Regions from separate parts of the Paenibacillus sp. 4624 genome, predicted to be linked through region 2. Evidence: a T-box and tRNA genes for the amino acid it is inferred to sense, from the RefSeq annotation. Region 2 holds a T-box; the other holds one or more tRNA genes.

Region 1 (8,864 bases), on a different contig from region 2:
CATCTAAGCGTGAAGCCCCCCTCAAGATGAGATTTCCCAGTATGTAAGACCCCTTGAAGACGACGAGGTAGATAGGCTGGGGGTGGAAGTGCAGCAATGCATGGAGCTGACCAGTACTAATCGGTCGAGGGCTTATCCAATAGCAAGTTTTGATCGCGTGAATTTCGTTTCGAATCTAGTTTTCAGAGAACAACACTCTGAAACATATTCCCTGATAGCTCAGTTGGTAGAGCACTCGACTGTTAATCGAGTTGTCACAGGTTCGAGTCCTGTTCGGGGAGCCATGGAGAGGTGTCCGAGCTGGCCGAAGGAGCACGATTGGAAATCGTGTAGGCGTCACAAGCGTCTCGAGGGTTCGAATCCCTCTCTCTCCGCCATAATTCTTCTTTAGGTAAGGCCCGTTGGTCAAGGGGTTAAGACACCTCCCTTTCACGGAGGTAACAGGGGTTCGAATCCCCTACGGGTCATTATTATTTTCAAACTATAAACCGAGATGAGAAACTCATCACTTCAAAAAAGAGTTGATTTTCACATCGGTTATATGGTAAGATCATAAATGTGTTGTTCGGAGGCTTAGCTCAGCTGGGAGAGCATCTGCCTTACAAGCAGAGGGTCGGGGGTTCGATCCCCTCAGCCTCCACCATATAATTTTTGATGACGCGGGGTGGAGCAGCCCGGTAGCTCGTCGGGCTCATAACCCGAAGGCCGCAGGTTCAAATCCTGCCCCCGCAATTAAAGCTTTCTTTAGTGAAAGTGATCTGGAACCGTGGTGTAGTTGGCCTAACATGCCTGCCTGTCACGCAGGAGATCGCGGGTTCGAATCCCGTCGGTTCCGCCATTTAAGTTTTAACATGAGGGAAGTTGTTCACTACATCTGCTGTATGGCACTGATGCCCTGGATAAAGTGTAGCGACTCAAGCTTAAACTTTATTATGGCTCGGTAGCTCAGTCGGTAGAGCAGAGGACTGAAAATCCTCGTGTCGGCGGTTCGATTCCGTCCCGAGCCACCTTGATAAAAAACTTAATATGCCGGTGTAGCTCAACTGGTAGAGCAACTGACTTGTAATCAGTAGGTTGGGGGTTCAAGTCCTCTCGCCGGCACCATGTAATCCTGGAGGATTAGCGAAGTGGCCAAACGCATCAGACTGTAAATCTGCTCCCGTACGGGTTCGGTGGTTCGAATCCATCATCCTCCACCAGTTTTTAGGGGCATAGTTTAAAGGTAGAACAACGGTCTCCAAAACCGTTGGTGTGGGTTCAATTCCTGCTGCCCCTGCCAATTAATTTTAATAGTAGTTTTTATATGGCGATCGTGGCGAAGTGGTTAACGCACCGGTTTGTGGATCCGGCATTCGGGGGTTCAATTCCCCTCGATCGCCCCTTTGTTATCTAATGGGGATTAGCCAAGCGGTAAGGCAACGGACTTTGACTCCGTCATGCATAGGTTCAAATCCTATATCCCCAGCCATTATGCGGACGTGGCTCAGCGGTAGAGCATCGCCTTGCCAAGGCGAGGGTCGCGGGTTCGATTCCCGTCGTCCGCTCCATAATAAGGCGCCATAGCCAAGTGGTAAGGCACAGCTCTGCAAAAGCTTTATCCCCAGTTCGAATCTGGGTGGCGCCTCCAGCATATTTTTACTATATGCTATAATCAAATAAGCCGGCGTGGCGGAATGGCAGACGCGCTCGACTCAAAATCGAGTGGGAAACCGTGGAGGTTCGAGTCCTCTCGCCGGTATTTATTTAAAGAGTTCATTAGAGTTTATCTCTAGTGAACTCTTTTTTGTATTAAGTTTTTTGAGTTTTAATACTGTACTCGTAATTTAAGTTGAAAATACGTCAAAACTGCCTAAAGATTTATTCTAAAGATAACGAATTATTTTAAAACAGTGCTTCCTAAGTAAATAAGAAATGATTGGTTAGTTAGGGGCCTGGGTTTCATTTACGCCCACTTCAATTCGATATGTAAGTGTATCTTGTATTCTGCGTATTAAGTACTTTTCCATAAAATCAGCATGATGACTCTTTAAAATAAAAATTCAAGGATATCAAACCGATTAAGGATATAACTCGTTTCTTATGATTGGATACATTTATGCGACTATTTTTTATTCTAGGGAGGAAAGCAATAATGAACAAATCAGCAAAATATTTATCCTTACTTTTGGTAATGGGCCTATGTTTAACATTGCCACAGTTAGCGGGTGCAGAAGCATCAGCTCACCATCACATGACAGGAACAACAGAGCAAAAGGACGTAAAGCCATCGTCCAAGCAAACGGGTTCTACAGCTAACAAAACGACCAAACCAACTAAGCCAACCCAACCAACCAAACCAAAGAAATCAGCGCCTGCAACTACTACAGATAAGAAAAAGTCTACAAAGAAGAAGAGTGATGCATCCAAATCTTCTAAAGATACTAAAAAACCTACGGGTACCCAAGCAGAGAAAAGCAAGACTTATGTAATTGAAATTGCTGATTTTGCATTTCAAACTGCAGAGCTGAAAATCAAGGTTGGTGATCGTGTTGAATTTGTAAATAAGGATCAAGTTAAGCATTCCGTTGTTGCAGAAGATGATTCTTTCGATACAGGACTACTGGGCGAGGGAGAGAAGTCAGTGATTACGTTTAAGAAGGAGGGCGAGATCAATTATCACTGTGGGCCTCATCCAAGTATGAAAGGGGTAATTAAAGTTCTCTCCAAGTAGTCCTGTGATTGAAATTGCTCTACCTGACAGGAGAGGGGAAGACTTTTGAATGCAGGAGTATTCCGATTACCAGCTCATTTTGCTGATTAAACAAAAAAAGCAAGAAGCATTATCAGAATTATATGATCGGTATGCTTCTCTCATATACTCATTCGCCTGGAAGGCTCTTCAACAGGAGGACGGTGCTCGGGAAGTGGTGCAGTCCGTTTTTGTCAGGATATGGACAACAGAGGCGGAATTTGATCCCAATAAGGGCCATTGCCGGAACTGGATCATCACGATCACACGTCATTTGGCTATTGATTGGCTACGTAAGCAACGAAGTCTGTCGAGCCAGGTAGTGTCTTATTATACAGCCGAGAAGCTGGAGAGAATTGCAGAGCTTGCTGAACTATCGGTCGAAAGCCAAGTTGAAAAACAAATGTTGAAGGAGCAGATTAAAGGAATGCGTGAATTCCTGTCTCAGCAGCAACTTCAATTGCTCGAACATTTTTATTGGCAAGGATACAGCTTGAGTGAGTTAGCTGCGCACTACCAGGAGCCTTTGGGAACAGTTAAAAGCCGACTGCACCAGACACTGAAAATACTGCGTAAGCATTTGCTTGCGGGAGGGGAAGAGTGGTAATGTCGTCAATACCCGTCTGCTCATACATGCTGGAATACCTATCGGATCCTTGCTCAGAAGAAGGCAAAGCTTTCGAAAGGCATCTTAGTGACTGTGCATCATGTAAGCTTGAAGTAGAACAATTACGGCTAGGTTGGGAGGCGATTCCAACGCATATGAATCAAGTGGAGTTGCCATCTGATTTAAAACAACAGGTGATGGAAGCGGCATGGGGGAAAAGCAACGAAAGCACCTCGCCAGATCTTGTAGAACATCATCGAAGAAGTAGCAGATTCAAGCGGCTTACGAAGCGTTATAACAATCCAAAAGTGAATCTTGCAGTAGCTTCTTTACTTATCCTTCTTGGGGCCAGTTTGATAGGAAATGTAGTTTTAGTTCAAGAACGCATCGAACAACCTGTAACTTTAATGAATTCGATGGATTTGCCAACTTCTGAGATACAAAAGGTTATGAAGTTGAAATCACTTACTTCTGGAACGAGTTATGGAGTAGCTTGTATTGTAGGCACCGGAAAAGATCAGCAGTTTGTCGTCTACCTGTTCAATCCTCCACAGACGGAGAAGAACGAGGTTTATCAGGTATGGTTAAACAAGGAGCAGGCATACCATAACGCAGGCAAGCTGAAAGTAGAAAATCAGATGGGGCTTGCTGTGCTCGCAATTCCAATGGGCAACCAGGCATGGAGCTATGATTCCATTGCGATTACGCTGGAACCTGATTCAACGGGACTTGTTCCGCGTGGTCCACAGATGTTTCGTTCAAGTTAACAGATTACAGCGTGATACAGCTTTCTTTTCGCAATACATTGCTGGACACTGCCCCTCTAGAGGTTAGATAAGAGATCGTAGTAAATTCGTGTACTCATTGAGTTGCCAGACTGTTAAAAAAACAACACAGAAGAGAGCTTCACATCCTTCTGTGTTGTTTTTCCGTTTGAACATAAGTAACATAAAGGTTGACGTGCGATTACATTCAATATATTGTAGATATATTAAGTCTATAATATGAAAGGACGTGAAGAAGCTGACAACTCAACCGAGTACAGTGAACGCAGCATTATTATTTGACCTGGGTGTCTGGGAAGAAGCATGGAGAAACCGCCCGAGAAGTTCAAGATATAAGCAAAAAAGTGCCCCTTTTGATACAGAGGAAGCATTCGAACGTTGGGCCCGGAATTATCATGCTCAGTCGTTTACGGAGGAAGGCAAGAACCGCTCGGCACGTATTATGGGCTGGATTGAAAATCAGGGTGTAACATTTGAAGGAGCCTCGGTGCTGGACGTGGGTGCGGCCTCTGGTATATTTACGATCCCTTTTGCAGAAAAGGGAGCCACGGTCACTGCAGTTGAGCCTTCTGCTCTGCTTGTCTCGTTAATGCAGGAAACCATTCCTGCTGAACTGGAGAATAACATTACGATTGTATCCGAGCGATTTGAAGAAATCTCTATACTGGATAAAGGTTTGGAGAAACAATATGATATCGTATTTGCCTCAATGTGCCCGGCGATGTCTGATTGGGAAACGATAGAGCAAGCCATTCACTGTGCCCGAAAGTATGTTTATGTTAGTACGATTGCCGGTGCCAAAGAGCATACACTGATGGATGAGCTCAGAACAGTGCTTGGCGTGGATGCTCCTTACAAGGCAGGGGACATGGCATACCTCCAGCAGTTGCTTTACCTCAAGGGATATTCATATACAATGATTATTACAAAAGAAGTGAATGATTTTGAGATTGAGACAGAAGAATTGATTCAAAAGCTCCCTGAGTGGCTTCACACCTATGAAATGCCTACCGATGCGGCAGCATTAAGTAAAGCTGAAACGTACATTCGTGACACCTATACGAACGGCGTAATTCCCTTTTCTCGCGGAGCAAGATTTGGTAAAATGCTGATTCAGCTAGAGCAAGCTCATATGAAAACCGTGTCAGCAGTCAAAAAGTAAACATGGAAACTAAACGAGAGTTACTTCGAAGATTAGATAAATCATGCTACAGGCAGGCCCAGTTATAGCAAGGCAGGCACTTTAGGTACCGTGGGCAAGCTGGCAGCCTACAAAAACGTCCTAAAGTGCATCTGCATCTTAAACCTATCTTTTAACAGCCCGCTCGTGGTGCCTCTTACGCTCCCGGTATCTTCCGGGAGTCATACCCTCCCATTTTCGAAAAGAACGGATAAAATTTTGCGGATTAGTATAACGAAGCCGTTCAGCGATTTCTTTTACCGTCCAATCCCTCTCGTCCAGCCATCTTTTGGCGATATTCAGCCGGTACCTTGTCAAATACTCACTAAATGAAGCGCCAGTTTCTTTACGGAAAACGCTGCTTAAATAGTTAGCATTGTAATGAAGCCGCATCGCACATTCGTCAAGCGTTAGGTCTTTGTCGTAATCTTGCTGGATAATAGCAATCACTTTCTCTGAAATATGCTGAGATTGTGCCAACTGTCTTTCTTTAAAAATGTGAATCACAGGCAGAATCACCCGCTGGCTGAACCAATGCTCCACCTCAACAGCGGATTGTAAAATATGAAGTTCTTGAAAAAGAGAGCGGTGGCTCTGACTGATCTGTGCAAGTCGAATGCCAGAGTCTTGTACGAGCTTCAAGATTTGTGTTAATAGCCGCATGAGAGCGTACTGATACTCTTCTGGAGTGCACTCCAGTGAAAATAGAGTCTCTAGCAGTTCGATCAGCTGTTGGGTAGCAACAGCCTCGTCTGCTTGCTGAATAGATTGAAGCAGAGAGTACTCTATTGCCTCGGGATAGGTCATGGCCCACGCTGCTGAAGTCAAATCATGTTGCTGGTATTGTACGATAATGCCTGTCCCAAGCCGCATCCGATGTTTAAGCGCATCTATGGCTTCGTTGTACGCCTGTGGAATATGATTCATGAATGGATGTGGCTGACTTAGACCGATACTGACCTTCAAATCCAAAACCTCATGGATCTGTTGCTGTAATCGTTCTGTTAATCGTGAAATGTGCTCCGAAAACAGCATTAGATCTCCTTCCGTACTGCCAATCACGGTTACAACATGTTGTTCCAATACAATGGGAAGTAGTTGCTGATCAGGCTGAAGCGTTTCTTCAAGCATGTTCTGGATGGCAAATAAGAGCAGAGAACGATCTTCCATTTTATATTTAGAGTGGTTTATTAGTTCAGGCTGTAGCGCAATGACGGCAATTAGTTGCCACGTAGAAGCGTGTGTGACGTAGCCCTGTTCTCTTAATGTGCTGTGTAATGTTTTAAAGCTGGTTTTGCCTTGAAGCAACTGCATCATAGCGTAGGTACGTATCTGGTTCTGATGCTGATTTAAAGTGGATTCCAGTTGAGAATGTGCATCGGATAACTGAGAAACACCCATTCGAATCTGCTCCAGTTCATCAGGCATAATCATAGACTGTTTTGGTACCACGGAATAGCCTTTGTGGATGATATGATCGCCTAATTGAGTAAGAATCCGTCTGATAGGGGCGAGCATTCGTTGGGAGCCCAGCCACGCGAGCAGCAGCGAAAGCAAGAGTATGGCCATACTGATATATAGCGTATGGAATCCGATTTTAATATAGTCTTGAGTCAATGTATTCTCCGGAGAAATGAGAATATATGTCCATCCTTTTAATGTAGAAGGACTATAAGTTAACGAATAATCTGCATTGGCAAGTTGCACTTCACGCTCAGCATAAGCGTCTGAGTACATTACAGGTGGTAACGCCTGAATGTGTTCTCCGTTTTTCCGATCACGCAGGCCTATCGCAGACAAAGGTTGTCCAATAAAGGATGCATTCGGGTGGGCAATGATCCGTTGTTCCCGATTTATAATGATCAGACCTGAGGCTGAGGCTTCAGTTGTCGGGGATTGCGCCAGCGGATTTTGCATATAACATGCCGGAATTCCAGCGATCAGTGCTGCATTGGACGATGCACTTGCATCGGGAATCGTTCTTGCGAGCGTAATATGATAAATGCAGCCTTTATCTGAAAGACGCTCGCTTGAGATGCTTTGCTTGTCTTCATCTTCGTTACTAAATATGGTTGAGGGTGCGAGTTGCCATCCCGAGGTTAGTGTATCCGCAATTAGATCTTTCATGGGCAGTGATAACGGGAAGCGAGTGTTGGTATAAAAGCCGGCATGATTAATAAGCCAATCCTTGGATTGGTCCACCAAAATAATATCGAGCAGAGGTTCCCATGACTTCATATGCTGGAACTCTGTCTGCAGGTCGCCCGCTTGTAACTTGCTGACTCGTTGAAGTGAATTAGAGTCCGTAAGAGAACGAAGTGTAATCGGAGAGCGCACCGCTTGATCCAGCATGTAACTGACCGTAGCGAGTTTGTGCTCTACATTGGACTGGATTTGTTCGAGAAGCTGTTGATTCGCTTGTGTCCGGTGCAGCTCAGTCTGGTTGGAAGAATAAATAAAAGCAGCAATTCCCGTGAGCAGAATTGGCACTGTACTTAACAGAAGTCCGAAGATGATCATTTTATGTAGATAGCTTAGTGTTCGCACATGTCCACCCCTTGATGGAAAATAGATTTCATTACTTCTTTATTTTAGTAAACGCTTTCAATTAGAACAATCTAATTTTTGTTTATTTGGATAAAAAAGTAATTATAGAAACGAAAGCATGTAATTTACGTACTATAGAGATAACGGCTTTTTCCTATTAGACGGTGGGGCTTCCGTGAGATGTTTCCGTTATAAGGGTAATAACAGGTATCCGAATTGCGGTGTTTTGGTGAGAATGCCCTAAGTCCTGGCCGCGGACAGTCCAAGGTCCAAGCAGACCCCCGACCTGAGTCTAGGATCAAAAACCGTCCGCAGTCTGTTTTGAAAAGTTGCTGAATCCCCTAGAATAAGGACATAAGGTTAAACAAGAAACACGGAAACAAAAACAAGCAAGTTTTCAACAAACGAATTAAACGATTCATTGAACAAATGCAGGGATTAGGCTAACAGCGATTAAGTTGAAGTTCAAAACAAAAAAGTAAGTCGGGAAGGGCGGTGAACAACAATTATGAGAATGAACAAGGGAAATGGCTGGGCGATTGTGTTGATTGTACTTGGTGCATTGATGCTCTTCGGAAAGTTAACACCATTGCTTGGACATCTGATGGGTTATCTGATTCCGGTCCTGATGGTTGCACTGGGGTATTACGGAATTAAAAGAGGAAATGTAACGCTTGGATGGATCGTGCTTATCATCGGTATCGTATCTCTGATGGGCAAACTTGCTTGGATGATCGGGCCGATTATCGCAATCGGATTGATTATCTTCGGTATCTCGATGCTGAGCAACAATCGCAATTCACGTCGCCGTTATTAAGTAGGTTCACGATCAAGTAAAAGGAGGGACAGAACATAATGAGTGTATTTCGTCGAATGCGGGATATCACCGTAGCTAGTCTGAACGAACATCTGGAGCAAAGTCAGGACCCGGTTAAACTGATTGATCAGTTCCTGGTCTCGACCCGCCAAGACATTGGAGAAGCCGAGAAGCTTCGACACCAGTATGCAAGTCATACA
Region 2 (8,864 bases):
ATCCGATCCCTGCGAAGTAAAATACCAATAACCATTTGGTTTCATGCCGGATGATCACGTCAGACAAGAACTGCTTTTACTTTGGAATTTTCATGCGACGACATAAATGAGCATGGGTTCACAAATGCTACATGAATATAAAAGGAAATTGTCCTTTGTTAGGAGAAGGAGTGTGACCCATGGAAAAAAGCGATCTAAACGCAGGCTGGAATCTGGAACACAGTTATGCAGAACTGCCTCAAACATTTTATACAAGACAACAAGCCGTACCTGTCCAGTCTCCAGACTGGATCATTTTTAATCAAACACTGGCGGTCAGCTTGGGGCTGAATGCGGATATGTTGCAAACCCCCGAAGGCACAGCTATTTTTGCGGGTAATAACATACCAGACGGAGCCGTTCCTCTTGCACAAGCATATGCAGGCCATCAATTTGGTAACTTTAATATGCTTGGGGATGGACGTGCTTTGTTGCTGGGTGAACAGATTACTCCACAAGGGGATCGAGTCGATATTCAGTTAAAAGGTTCAGGACGGACGCCGTATTCCCGCGGAGGGGATGGACGTGCTGCCGTTGGCCCAATGCTTCGGGAGTACATTATCAGTGAAGCGATGGTTGGTCTGGGAATTCCTACGACAAGAAGCTTGGCTGTTGTCTCTACAGGGGAGAACATTTATCGTGAAACAGAACGTCCAGGGGCTATTCTCACTCGAGTCGCGGCCAGTCACATTCGAGTAGCCACTTTTCAGTATGCAGCCCAATTTGGTTCGGTAGAGGATTTACGTGCGCTTGCAGATTACACTATACGGCGTCACTTCCCGCAGGTTGAGGGTAACGAACAGCGTTATCTAAGCTTGCTGCAGGAAGTGATCAAACTTCAGGCGCAGCTTGTTGCAAAATGGCAACACGTAGGCTTCATTCACGGGGTAATGAATACAGACAATATGGCAATTAGCGGGGAAACGATTGACTATGGCCCCTGTGCTTTTATGGATACGTATAGCCCAGCTATGGTGTTCAGTTCAATTGACAGACAAGGCCGATATGCTTATGGCAATCAACCATACATTGCGGGCTGGAATCTGGCTCGTTTTGCTGAGACATTACTGCCGTTGCTGCATGAAGATGAAGAACAGGCTGTGCAAATCGCTCAGGATGCCATAGCACAGTTCTCTGAATTGTATCACCACCACTGGTTATCGGGGATGCGTGCTAAGCTCGGTCTTTTTAAGGAAGAAGCCGAAGATGAGACCTTGATTAAGGACTTGCTCGATCTGATGGAAAAGCACACTGCAGATTACACGAATACGTTCGTGGCGCTAACGCTGAACAAACTGGAAACCTTCACACTTAAGGACAAGTCCGATTTTCAAGAGTGGCATTCACGCTGGCAAGACAGATTAGGTAGACAACTGGAGTCCAACGATGAAGTAATGCAACAGATGAAGCGAAACAATCCAGTAGTGATTCCGCGGAACGAGAAGGTAGAGGAAGTGCTGGAGCGAGCCGAGCAGGACGGAGACTACAGCTTGATCCAGCCTTTACTGGATATTCTTCAATCTCCTTATGCTTACACTCCGGAGCAAGAAGCATTTGGTGCGATACCCGTGTCCTGTGATCCTTCGTATAAGACGTTTTGTGGGACTTAACATTAACATCTCTGTGAACCTGAGAGGAAAAGGTGAGGCTGCCGAGAGGCAGCTTTTTCATTGGGAGCCATTATAATCTATTATATGCGGTTGATCTCTCACTCTAGATGCTAGAGAAGGAAGGTGAATTTTTGTCCAATCTGTTAAACATGCAGGAGCTAGTCGGGCAACTGCGTGAATTATTATCACGCACTTCTTATCCGATGGAACAGATGGAAAGTTATGTGAACCGATTGGGGGAGTCGTTCAAATGGGAAGGTGCACCATATGTCGAAATAGGCGATGGACATTATATCGTTACAATCTATGAACGCGGTGTACCGTCCCTGATTAAAAAGCTGAAGCACGTGGAGGAGGTCCTCTATTGGCTGCTGGAAGATATGATTTTTACAGCTGCCCATGTGAGCCTGCTTAAGAAGTACGGTGTTGATAACGTTAACACCCATCTCGATTATACAAGTGAAGTGTGGCAAGAGATCGAAGACAACGTACGGGCCGCTTTTCAAGCGATCGGTGATCCATACTTAATTTGGCATCAAGAGGGTAAACGCCAGGAACTGGAAACAGTTCAACCCAGGAAGGGGAAATCTTCGATATGAGCGAACAGGACATTCAGGATGTTTGGTATGATTATGCATTGACTTTTGTAGAAAAAAAGAACCAGTCTGCGCAAGGATGGGCTGCGCTTTCTCCGACAGAGCAAGAGATTGCAGCGTTGTGGCTGTTTGAGGCAGATGTCTATAATGGTGGTTTTATACAATTCTTCTGCAACTGGGGAGAAGAGGCTTATAAGATCGCTTGCAGGGCACTCGAAACAATTGGCGCAAATCAGGTCTTGAGCAATGTAAAGCAACAGTATGCTTGTTTTGAGCATTTGGAAAACGATCCTAGACTAACTGGGTTATGGGACATCCCGAAATATCTGGAGACGGAGCAAGAAGAGCTTCTGGACGAATTGGATCAGCAGCTCTGGAATAACGAAGATCAGGTTGCGGAGAAGGCGTATGCTTATTACCATGACCAGCTTCGGATCAGGTTATAGTTATTTTCGCAGGAAATTGTCTTCCAGCATGCATTTTTTTCTGTTCGGAACTACTCTTTGATATGGGTCAGTTGAATATCGGAGTACTTGCGCTTGCAATGTGCAGAACGTTTCGCTATACTGGCTATAATTAAATACATGAATTACGTTGATAGAGCGCAGTAGCGGCTTTGTCCCTGTTACAGAAAGTCAGGGGTTGATGGAACCTGATACATACAAGGGCTGCGAATTACACTCTGGAGTACTTGGGTAATGCCAAGCGGATGGGCAAACGATAACTTGCTGAAAGTGGTATGGATCGCTGTTTTCGAGCGTATGAACGTTCGGAGAGGTTGTCCATGCAATTTGGGTGGTACCACGGTTATTCTAATCGTCCCTGTGTCTGTGATGACAAGGCGGCGATTTTTTTGTGTTCAAAAAATGCCCGCAGCTGTGTGAATTCGTAGCAAAACGTAAGTCATGACTGAATTTTGATGATAGAAAAGGGGTTATTACAATGAACATTATTGACGAACTACAGTGGCGCGACGCCATTAATCAACAAACGGATGCGGAAGGGCTACGTGAACTGACGGAGACCAAAGCGATCTCCCTGTACTGTGGTGTAGACCCGACAGGTGATAGTATGCATATCGGACACTTGATTCCGTTTATGATGCTGAAACGTTTCCAGCTGGCCGGTCACCGTCCGGTAATCCTGATTGGCGGCGCAACAGGTACGATTGGTGACCCAAGTGGCCGTCAGTCCGAACGTTCTTTGCAGACACTGGAGCAAGTGCAAGAGAATGTAGATGCGTTAACAGCGCAGATGAAAAAGTTATTTGTTACCGACGGCGACAATCAGGTTCGCATGGTTAACAACTACGACTGGACACATAAGATTAACGTCATCGAGTTCCTGCGTGACTATGGAAAAAACTTTAACCTGAACACCATGCTGGCAAAAGATGTAGTAGCAAGCCGTCTTGAAGGCGGAATTTCATTCACGGAATTCTCCTACCAAATCTTGCAATCTCTAGATTACCTTCACCTGTTCCAAACGGAGGATGTACAACTACAGATTGGTGGATCTGACCAATGGGGTAACATTACGAGCGGTCTGGATCTGATTCGTAAAAAAGAAGGCTCTGAAGCGAAAGCTTACGGCCTGACAATCCCACTGATGCTGAAGTCAGACGGTACGAAGTTTGGTAAAACAGCTGGTGGTGCGATCTGGCTTGATCCGAATAAAACGACACCGTTTGAATTCTACCAGTTCTGGGCGAATACAGATGACCGCGATGTGGTTAAATACCTGAAATACTTCACATTCCTTGGCAAAGAAGAAATCGAAGCCTTGGCAGAGAAAGTGGAAACAGAGCCGCATAAACGTGAAGCGCAAAAAGCCTTGGCTGAGGAAATGACCAAGTTCGTTCACGGCGAAGAGATGCTGGAGCAGGCAAAACGTATCACAGCAGCTTTGTTCAGCGGTGATATTCGTTCCCTGACAGCAGATGAGATCGAGCAGGGCTTCAAGGAAATGCCAACATACGAAACAGCTGGTGAAGCTAAAAATATTGTAGACTGGCTTGTGGATCTTGGTTTGGAGCCATCGAAACGCCAAGCTCGTGAGGATGTGACCAAGGGAGCGATCTCCATGAACGGTGAAAAAATCACCGAGCTTGAATTCACGGTATCTGCAGAGCACGCGATCGGTGGCAAATTCATCATTATCCGTAAAGGTAAAAAGAACTACAGCCTGGTGAAGCTTCAATCATAGTTACTGAGCATGCAAGCATGACTGGTTTGTAATCGAATCATAATACAGGTACGAGCACTAACCTTAATAGAATTGCATATCAAGCAACCAAAAAGACCGCCTCCCATGCTGTCAGACGACAGAGGGGAGGCGGTCTTTTGTATACTAAGTCGATGCTTCACACGAAATTTTAATGTTGATTGACAATCGCAGTAATTTCTTCATCCAGATCGAGAGTAACGTCTTCACGATACGCACGAATGTTGTACTCGCTGTGCAAGTAGCGAAGAATCGCTTCAATCATGTTGGATTCTACGAGAAACTGACTGCGACCTTGAATCCAGACTTCTGCGGAATAACCTGTATCTTCTTCCCAGCTTAGCTCCACATTTACGTCTGTAGGACGTACACCTTTACGCTCTGCCATATGAATGCAAATTGCATTCACAATCTCGTCCATACTTAGAACCATAGAGCTTAGTACCGTCCGTTTCTATTACGATCATCATCACGATCGTCACGGCGGTCATAACGACCATCCGCAGCAGGTTTGCGACGATTGGTAATGGCTCTGAACAACGCCATAGCCAACATAACGATCAACATAATTGCGGCTACGTTCACGAGCAATCCAAGAATGTTACCCAGTGCTCCCATACCGCCAAACAGTCCGCCGAACAACATACCTGCCAGACCACCCAGCATCATACCTTTCATGAAGCCGCCGCCACCGCCAAAGAATCCGCCACGGTTATTCGCTGCTGCGCCAGAATTGGAATTGTTACGGGAATTGGACTGACTTACGTTATTGTCTGATTTCTTAGGGGTATTCGTGTAACTCTTCGTACCGGATTTGAATCCACCGCCGCCTCGTCTTGCATCAGCACTGTCTGGATTCGTAACACCAACCGTTGCGAACAGTAGTGTAAACGCCATGAAAACCATCATTAGATGTTTAATTCCGAATTTTTTCTTCATTGTATAGATCGTAACCCCCTGATTAAATTTGTTTAACTCCCTAAAATGGGCCTTACTGTAGTATTACGGGCCAACCTTCTGTAACGTTTCAAAATTAATTTAAAATTCTGAAATACTTGGACTCGGGTCTTGAATTGCCGCTTGACCATCGAGAAGCTGGGTGACCCAATGACACCATTCCAGCCCCGTCTGGGCATGCATTAAACCTTTTTGCACCAAAATGTAACTTCCAAAATCCCGGTTGCCTACCCGAAGATTATCTTGCGGTATCCGTGATTTCAATTCTTCGAAATACCGTATACGTTCCATGAACCAGCTTTTCCGCTCATTCAGGATACGTCTCATGCTTCCATCTTCGGCAATACCTACACAAAGAATACGAAGATTGAATTCATCGCGCGTTACGGGCGCTGTAACCGGAGTAATCATCCACTCCAGTAACTTCTGAATGCCTTTTTCCGTAACTGCATACATTTTTTTGTCCGGTTTGTCAGACTGTTGTACCCAGCGGGAGGCGAGTAACTCTTCGTTTTCCATCTTGGACAGGAGCGGGTAGATCTGGCTGTGTTTGGCCTGCCAATGCGGCTGAATCTTCAGCATTAGATCATAACCCGAAGACTCCTCGCGGGTAAGCAGCCCGAGCAATCCATAGGAAAGTATGTTCATGCACATGTCTCCTTAATATTAGGGCTGGGCCAACGAAACAACCCTTCCTGCGTTTCGTTGACCGCTTTCATAAAAGTGTACACTGAAACTGTATGGTTTGACAACCTGAGAGGATAACTGCCTTAATTTAGACAAAAAAAGTGCGAACCATGAAGGTCCGCACTCCAAACCATTTAGAGAGATGCCTGTTGTTCATACCCGTCAGCAACAAGATCAAGCTCGCCTGTAGCAGAGTCAATCACCATGCCGTGAACAGGTACATTGGGAGGAAGTAATGGATGCTTCTTAATCACGTCCACAGTTCCTCTTACCCCTTCTTCAACACTGTCAAACCCGCGCAGCCATTTTTGCAGACGAATGCCGGAATTTTCAAGCGTAGACATCACCTCTTCGGAAATCCCACGTTCTGTCATGTGACCAATCATCGTTTCAGCATGCAGGGAAGCCATACCACATTCTGTATGACCTACCACCAGCACCTCATCAGCGCCCAATTCATAGATAGCAACCAATACAGAACGCATAACACTACCAAAAGGTTGGGAGATAATTGCACCTGCATTTTTGATGATTTTCACATCGCCATTTTTCAGGTTCATCGCTTTCGGCAACATCTCTACAAGACGGGTATCCATACAAGTGATGATGACCATCTTTTTGGTTGGAAACTTGCTAGCCGTATACTTCTCGTATTCTTTAGTCTCGACAAATGATTTGTTGTAAGCCAAAATCTCTTGAATGTTGTTCATGTCCATTGCCTCCTGTTATCCAATACGACGAGCACGGTCATTTGCATGAGATGCAGCTTGTCCTACACGCCTTTGATTAGTTAGAGCACCGCAGTCAGTAGACCGCGTTATCCCTATTTTAGAAGCATAACGCATTATACTTCTGTCAAAAGTTGATTATACGCAATGCAAAAAGTATCATCAATAGGGTGTACAAATTTTTTTTGAAGAGGTGAGCGGTAACAATGGACAAACAAACACAGCAACATTTGCAATCTTTCCTTATTCTGGCCCGCAAAATTAAAAGTTATCACGAAGCCATTGGTTTGCTTCACTGGGATTTACGCACAGGAGCACCGAAAAAAGGCGTTCCCACTCGCTCGGAGACGCTGGGGTTGCTCTCTACCGAGGCATTCAAACTGCAAACCTCCGCTGAGATGAGAGCTTATCTAGATACATTGACCCAACCTGATGTGCTGGAGCAACTCGAAGACACGGACCGCCGCCTAGTGGAAGAGTGCAAGAAGGAGTATGATCGCAGTCAGTCGGTTCCACCTGAAAAAGTTCAGGCATATACCGTACTTACTGCCAAATCGGAGACGGCTTGGGAAGATGCCAAACATAACAGTGACTATGCCGGATTCTCACCATATCTCACCGATATCGTGAAGCTCAAGCAGGAGTTTATCGACTATTGGGGCGTCAAGGATACAAGGTATGATACATTGCTGGACATGTACGAACCCGGATTGACGGTGGAAAAGGTAGATGCTGTATTCGCCCGCCTCAAAGCGCGTCTCGTCCCACTTCAAGAGAAAATCAATGCGGCGGAGAATAAGCCCAATACAGATTTTTTAAAGCAGATTTTTGACACCGAGCAACAGGAGAAATTCAGTCTGTTTATTCTGGAACAGATGGGATATGACTTTGAAGCAGGCCGTCTGGACGAAAGTGTCCATCCATTTGCTACAGGCCTGAATCCAGGTGACGTTCGAATAACAACCAACTACCTGCAAGACGATGTAACCAGTGCGATCTTTAGTTCTCTGCACGAAGGCGGACACGCCCTATATGAGCAAAATATCGATGAAAGTCTCGCTGGTACGCTTCTTGCCGAAGGCACCTCGATGGGGATTCACGAGTCCCAGTCCCGTCTTTGGGAAAATATGATTGGACGCAGTTTACCTTTCTGGACACGTTATTATAAAGATCTACAGCAACATTTCCCGCAACTGAGCGAAGTGAAGCTGGAAGATTTCTACCGTGCAATAAACCGGGTAGAGAGCTCTCTAATCCGAATTGAAGCGGACGAGCTGACTTACAATCTGCATATCATTATTCGATATGAGATTGAGAAAATGTTGTTTAATGAAGGGCTGGAAGTGAAGGATCTGCCAGAAACATGGAACAACAAATACAAAGAATACCTCGGAATTCTGCCAACGAACGATGGTGAAGGTGTGCTTCAGGATGTGCATTGGTCCGGCGGAGATTTCGGTTATTTTGCATCGTATTCTTTAGGCAACATGTATGCTGCACAGATTATGCATACGTTACGTCAGGAGATGCCGGAGTTCGATCGTCTGATTGCTGAAGGGAATCTGATTCCAATTAAAGAGTGGCTTACAGACAAGATTTATCGCTACGGCAAGAGCCGTACACCATCTGAGTTAATTGTTGCAGTGACAGGTGAAGAGCTGAATCCGGATTATTTGGCAGATTATTTGGAAGCCAAGTACGCTGAAATCTATAAATTATAACGCGTCCGCATGAAAGTCAGCCAGAAATTTCTGGTTGGCTTTTTTTGCGTGCAAGTTCTTAACCTTTTACTGGGCCTCGGCATATTCATAGTAAAGAGAAACTGTTGAACTCAGAAAAGGAGGGAAATCAAATGAAATATACGCCATGGTTTGTCCGGGGCATTGTAATTCTGTTGATTCTTATTGTGGCGCTGACGAGCTGCAACAGGGAAGAGAACGAAGCCAAGATTACGATTGGTGAAGTGACCCGTTCTGTATTTTACGCACCGGAATATGTAGCCGCGGCTCAAGGTTTTTTTGCAG

The links. A T-box is a leader RNA that pairs with one kind of tRNA and senses whether it is charged. The one in region 2 lies ahead of tyrS (tyrosine--tRNA ligase), so its partner is inferred to be a tRNA-Tyr.
Region 1: it encodes a tRNA-Tyr, which carries the amino acid that the T-box ahead of tyrS (tyrosine--tRNA ligase) is inferred to sense. The anticodon was not compared.

Annotation. Positions count from the first base shown of each region.
Region 1 covers NZ_JBNDJR010000011.1:272,564-281,427, reverse strand. The annotation lists partial or broken rRNA gene ABIE27_RS24090 (23S ribosomal RNA) at 1-140, shown strand, start outside; tRNA gene ABIE27_RS24085 (tRNA-Asn) at 209-284, shown strand; tRNA gene ABIE27_RS24080 (tRNA-Ser) at 286-377, shown strand; tRNA gene ABIE27_RS24075 (tRNA-Glu) at 396-467, shown strand; tRNA gene ABIE27_RS24070 (tRNA-Val) at 568-643, shown strand; tRNA gene ABIE27_RS24065 (tRNA-Met) at 659-732, shown strand; tRNA gene ABIE27_RS24060 (tRNA-Asp) at 761-838, shown strand; tRNA gene ABIE27_RS24055 (tRNA-Phe) at 935-1,007, shown strand; tRNA gene ABIE27_RS24050 (tRNA-Thr) at 1,029-1,104, shown strand; tRNA gene ABIE27_RS24045 (tRNA-Tyr) at 1,114-1,199, shown strand; tRNA gene ABIE27_RS24040 (tRNA-Trp) at 1,206-1,279, shown strand; tRNA gene ABIE27_RS24035 (tRNA-His) at 1,307-1,379, shown strand; tRNA gene ABIE27_RS24030 (tRNA-Gln) at 1,394-1,468, shown strand; tRNA gene ABIE27_RS24025 (tRNA-Gly) at 1,473-1,547, shown strand; tRNA gene ABIE27_RS24020 (tRNA-Cys) at 1,554-1,627, shown strand; tRNA gene ABIE27_RS24015 (tRNA-Leu) at 1,660-1,738, shown strand; gene ABIE27_RS24010 (cupredoxin domain-containing protein) at 2,132-2,710, shown strand; gene ABIE27_RS24005 (RNA polymerase sigma factor) at 2,760-3,335, shown strand; gene ABIE27_RS24000 (anti-sigma factor) at 3,491-4,102, shown strand; gene ABIE27_RS23995 (methyltransferase domain-containing protein) at 4,380-5,282, shown strand; gene ABIE27_RS23990 (AraC family transcriptional regulator) at 5,427-7,847, opposite strand; gene ABIE27_RS23985 (LiaF transmembrane domain-containing protein) at 8,356-8,664, shown strand; gene ABIE27_RS23980 (PspA/IM30 family protein) at 8,703-8,864, shown strand, end outside.
Region 2 covers NZ_JBNDJR010000003.1:251,369-260,232, forward strand. The annotation lists gene ABIE27_RS08775 (Dabb family protein) at 1-20, shown strand, start outside; gene ABIE27_RS08780 (protein adenylyltransferase SelO) at 180-1,649, shown strand; gene ABIE27_RS08785 (Imm63 family immunity protein) at 1,799-2,248, shown strand; gene ABIE27_RS08790 (DMP19 family protein) at 2,245-2,691, shown strand; T-box leader at 2,831-3,072, shown strand; gene tyrS (tyrosine--tRNA ligase) at 3,188-4,450, shown strand; gene ABIE27_RS08800 (YxcD family protein) at 4,620-4,901, opposite strand; gene ABIE27_RS08805 (hypothetical protein) at 4,907-5,407, opposite strand; gene ABIE27_RS08810 (PadR family transcriptional regulator) at 5,507-6,073, opposite strand; gene ABIE27_RS08815 (beta-class carbonic anhydrase) at 6,247-6,822, opposite strand; gene ABIE27_RS08820 (carboxypeptidase M32) at 7,047-8,561, shown strand; gene ABIE27_RS08825 (ABC transporter substrate-binding protein) at 8,693-8,864, shown strand, end outside.